Regions from separate parts of the Actinomadura luteofluorescens genome, predicted to be linked through region 1. Evidence: riboswitches for the same ligand, from Rfam matches in the RefSeq annotation. Region 1 holds a riboswitch; the other holds the start of a gene.
What was found. Region 1 has a riboswitch for cyclic di-AMP ahead of BJY14_RS13435 (C40 family peptidase). Riboswitches for the same ligand answer to the same signal wherever they lie in the genome.

Region 2: linked by a shared signal. The riboswitch ahead of BJY14_RS02710 (CHAP domain-containing protein) and the one ahead of BJY14_RS13435 (C40 family peptidase) in region 1 are both predicted to bind cyclic di-AMP.

What each region holds. Positions count from the first base shown of each region.
Region 1 is NZ_JACCBA010000001.1:2,911,293-2,913,456, reverse strand. It holds gene BJY14_RS13435 (C40 family peptidase) at 232-1,248, opposite strand; cyclic di-AMP (ydaO/yuaA leader) riboswitch at 1,256-1,391, opposite strand; gene typA (translational GTPase TypA) at 1,582-2,164, shown strand, end outside.
Region 2 is NZ_JACCBA010000001.1:621,029-623,192, forward strand. It holds gene BJY14_RS02705 (RlpA-like double-psi beta-barrel domain-containing protein) at 1-206, opposite strand, end outside; gene BJY14_RS02710 (CHAP domain-containing protein) at 395-1,063, opposite strand; cyclic di-AMP (ydaO/yuaA leader) riboswitch at 1,078-1,227, opposite strand.

The sequences.
Region 1 (2,164 bases):
AAGGCAGGTTCGAGCTTGCGAGAACCTGATCGCGCAGCGAGCCGCCAGGCGAGTCGGAGCGATGCCAGCGATCGCCCGCGGTGCTCGACGATGGAGGGCCGCCAAGGCCCGAAGGAGGAGAGCACTGCCATAGGCACAGCAGCGAGCCGCCAGGCGAGACGGAGCGATGCCAGCGATCGCCCGCTTTTATCGACGATGGAGGGCCGCTAGGCCCGAAGGAGGAGAAAAAAGCTAAGAAATACGGTTCGCGCCGGCGAAGTCGGAGCGGTCGGAGAGTTTGGAGATCTTTACCACGTCGCCGGTCTGGGGGGCGTGGAGGTACTTGCCGTCGCCCAGGTAGATGCCCATGTGGTGAAGGTTGCCGCCGAAGTACACGAGGTCGCCGGAGCGGAGGGCGCCGCGCGAGACCTTCGAGCCCATGGCGAACAGGTCGCCGGTGTAGTGGGGGAGGCCGGGCTTGCCGACCTGGGCGTAGGCCCAGACGACGAGGCCGGAGCAGTCGAAGCTGCTCGGGCCGGCGGCGGCCCAGACGTACGGGGAGCCGAGTTTGGTGAGGGCCTTGCGGGCCATCTTGGCGGGGAGGCCGGAGCCCTTCACGGTGGCGCTGAGGCCGGTGCGGGGGTCGCTCGCGTGGGTGGTGGTCAGCTTGTCGAGGCGCTTCATCACCTCGGCGACCTTGGTCTTGGCGGCCTCGCGGGTCTTCTTGGCGTCGTCCCAGGCCTTCTTGACCTGCGCGGTCTTCGCCTTCGCGGTGCGTTCCGCGGCGTCGGCCTGGTCGATCTGCTTCTTCAGGGCGAGGACGGCGGTGGCCTGGCTCTGCGCGAGGAAGGCGCGGTCGGACAGGCCCTCGGCGGAGGCGCCGGAGCCGAAGAGGACGTCGGGGCCGCCGGCCATGTAGTTCGCGGCGGCTAGGCTTCCGAGCTTCTGGCGGGCGGGCTCGGCGAGGGCGCGCAGCCGCTCGGCCTCCCTGGTGGCGTCCTGCTCGGCCTTGCGGGCCTTGTTGAACTCCACGCGGGCCTTGTTGAACTTCTCCGTGAGGATCTCGGCCTCTTCGTTCAGCGCGTCGAGGCTCTTGCGCAGGCCCTTCTCCGTCGTCGGCGTGGGGCTCGGCGCCAGGGGCGCGGAGGCGGGCCGGAACGGCTGGGCGGCGTGGGCGAGGTCCGGCGCGGTGGCGCCGAGGCCGATCAGGAGCAGGGTCGCGGTGGCGGTGGGCAGGACGCGACGCCGCCGATGGGGATCCGGAGCCAAGCCGGTGTTCTCCTCTCCTCGTGCGCCTACCGGGTTAGCTGACGGGTTCGGGCCAGGAGTCGCCCTACGACGAACGTCGATTCACCCCGAGGTGATGGGTCCCCGGTTCTCCCGTCGTGCGGGAGATTCGGCGTTCCGGTCGCAGTCCCGGGGGGTGGGACTCCGGACGACCGGATCTCGGGCAGATTACAAAGGATGCGCAAAGTTGGCCAATCGAGGCCCCTGCGACGGGTGGGACGAACGGCTCGGAGTGGGTGGTACGCACGGCCAAGTAGAATGGGTCCGGCCGCACGTCTGCGGCGACTCCCGAACTCTCACGCAAGGCGAACCCGCATGCCCATCTCCACGCGCGACGACCTCCGTAACGTCGCGATCGTCGCCCATGTCGACCATGGCAAGACGACGCTGGTCGACGCCATGCTCTGGCAGTCCGGAGCCTTCCGCGAGAACCAGGACGTCGACGACCGCGTGCTCGACTCCAACGACCTGGAGCGCGAGAAGGGGATCACGATCCTCGCGAAGAACACCGCGGTCCTGCACAACGGGCTGACCATCAACATCATCGACACCCCGGGACACGCCGACTTCGGCGGCGAGGTCGAGCGCGGCCTGTCCATGGTGGACGGCGTCGTGCTCCTGGTCGACGCCAGCGAGGGCCCGCTCCCGCAGACCCGGTTCGTGCTGCGCAAGGCGCTCGCCGCGCGGCTGCCGGTGATCCTGGTCGTGAACAAGACCGACCGTCCCGACGCGCGCATCGACGAGGTCGTGGACGAGACCTACGAGCTGTTCATGGACCTCGACGCCGACGAGGACCAGATCGACTTCCCGATCGTGTACGCGTCCGGCCGCGCCGGGCGGGCCTCGCTCGACAAGCCCGCCGACGGCGCGATGCCCGGCAGCGACGACCTGGAGCCGC
Region 2 (2,164 bases), 2.3 Mb from region 1:
TGCCCGGACACCAGCTGGTCGGTGACGTTGTGCCCGATCAACTGCTGCCCGGCGGCCTTGTGCGCGGTCACCTGCTGTCCGGTGACCTTCTGCGCCGTCGGCTCGTCCGCCGGGCCCCCATGAGTGGCCCCGGCCGCCACGCCCGTCACCAGCAGGCCCGCGAGGGCGGTGCCGATCAGGGCGGTGTCGATGACTCGCTGCTGCATGTTCATCCTTTGCTCGGTGGTCCGGGCGCCGGGTCACGCCTTCGGGCGTGAGGGGCTCGCCGTTGGGGCATGACGGACCCGGCGCACGGCACGTGGGCGTGCTCGCGACGTGGGTGTGATCGCGCGGGGATGGAGAGGGGGCGCACCACTGGACGGTGCGGGGCAAGGGGCCGCTGAACGGCCTCAGCTCACCGGTACTCGGGGTAGCCGTAGCCGGCGACGGTGGAGGTGTCGCGGACCTTCTTCTTCACGGCGTCGCCGGTGTTGCCCTCGATGGTGTTGATGGTCCCGTCGTGGTTGTCCTTCACGACGATGCCGACGTGCTCGACGCCCTTGATACCGCCGCCGTTCCAGGCGAAGAAGACCACGGCCCCGGGCTTCGGGGTCTCGCCGAAGCGGCCGGTCTTCTTGAACCACTTGGCGTGGCTGACGGTGTAGGCGTCGGCGCCCATGCCCTTGGTGCCGGTGTGCTGGCCCAGCCAGGACACGAACATGTCGCACCACGACTGGCCCTTGTAGACCGAGGCGCTGTCGGCACCGATCCGGTGGGCGTTCTGCTCGCCCAGCGGCGAGCCGACGTACCAGTCGTTGAACTTGCTGTTGCCCGAGGCGTCCTCGTGGGTGCCGACCTGCGTGCGGGCGAGGTTGATGACGTCCTGCGCGGAGGCGCCGGCCTGGGCGCCGCTGGCGTCGGCCTTGGACACGGGGGCGACGTTCACGGTGTTCGCGGGCTTGGCGTCCGCCTGGGCTGCCGGGGCCAGGGAGGCGAAGCCGAACGCGCCCGCCAGGGACAGGACGGCTCCGGCGGCGACGCGGGCGCCCATGCGCTTGGTCAGGTCGAAGGTACGAACGGTCATGCGAAGGTTCTCCTGAGTTCTTCCAGTCCGCCTACCGGGTTAGCTGTCGGGTTCGGGCGTGGAAGTGGCCCTACCGCGGCCCCGCGCATGGCGGGGGTGCGGATTCACCCCGGTGTTTCGGTGGGTCCCCGGCTCCGCTGCGCCATGATCGGCGCTCTGCGGACTCGGCGGCGGACGTGCCTTGATCGGCCGTCCTGATGATCAGGGACTCGACGCGCCCTTCATGATCTGGTCGGGCGCTCCGGACGGGCTTTCCCGTCGGTCACACACCCACAACAGGTTCAAGCGGCCCCATATTTCGTCAAGTCCATCCCAAAGACGCGACCCACCTGCAAAGACTCTCCAAAGCTCCCTGCACGCAAGGGCTGTGGACCGGTCAAGTCCGCCCAAGATTTCTTGTCGGCCCCCTCCACCCCGAGGGATCGACCCCGCCTGACCGCCCAGGACGTTCCCTGAAATGCGCACACCACATGATCCGTTGCCTTTAAGACGCGGGCGCGGGTCTGAGCCGACCGGGCGCCGAAGGTGGGGCCGGATCCCCCGCCGCCTGCGGTGATGCCGGACGTGAGCGATGCCTGAGGCGGAGGAACAACGCAGGGAACTGAACGGCCCTCGGCACCGGCGAGCCGCTCCTTCCCGCCCGCAGTCCACCCCCGCACGCGTGGGATCTCTGTCGTCTAGGCAGGTCGACACCACAGTCCTCAGGCTGCGGAAGAGCGTCTGGTCTCACCCCGGACGAGCCCGCCCGGGCAGGTAGATCGGGATCTTGCAAGAGGGCGCGCCTTGGGTGGGTGGGGGACGCTACGCGCAACGGACCCTCGAACACGATCCGGTTGCCTAAGCCGTTGAGGTTCTTCTCGAACCGTTACTGCTCGGCCGATCGTCGGCATCGACGATCTCGGCGATGAGTACAACGCCGTCCACTCGAATCCCCATGGCGCGGGCCGTTGTCGGCCGGGCGCTCTTGGCACGCGCTATCGACGCGAGCGGGAGCAGCGAGCCGGACCCCCTGGCCGCGGCCTCGGTGACTTCGCTGAGCAGGTCACCCGGGGTTCTCGGATGCCGGAACCAGCACACGGAGCCGACCACACGAACCCAACT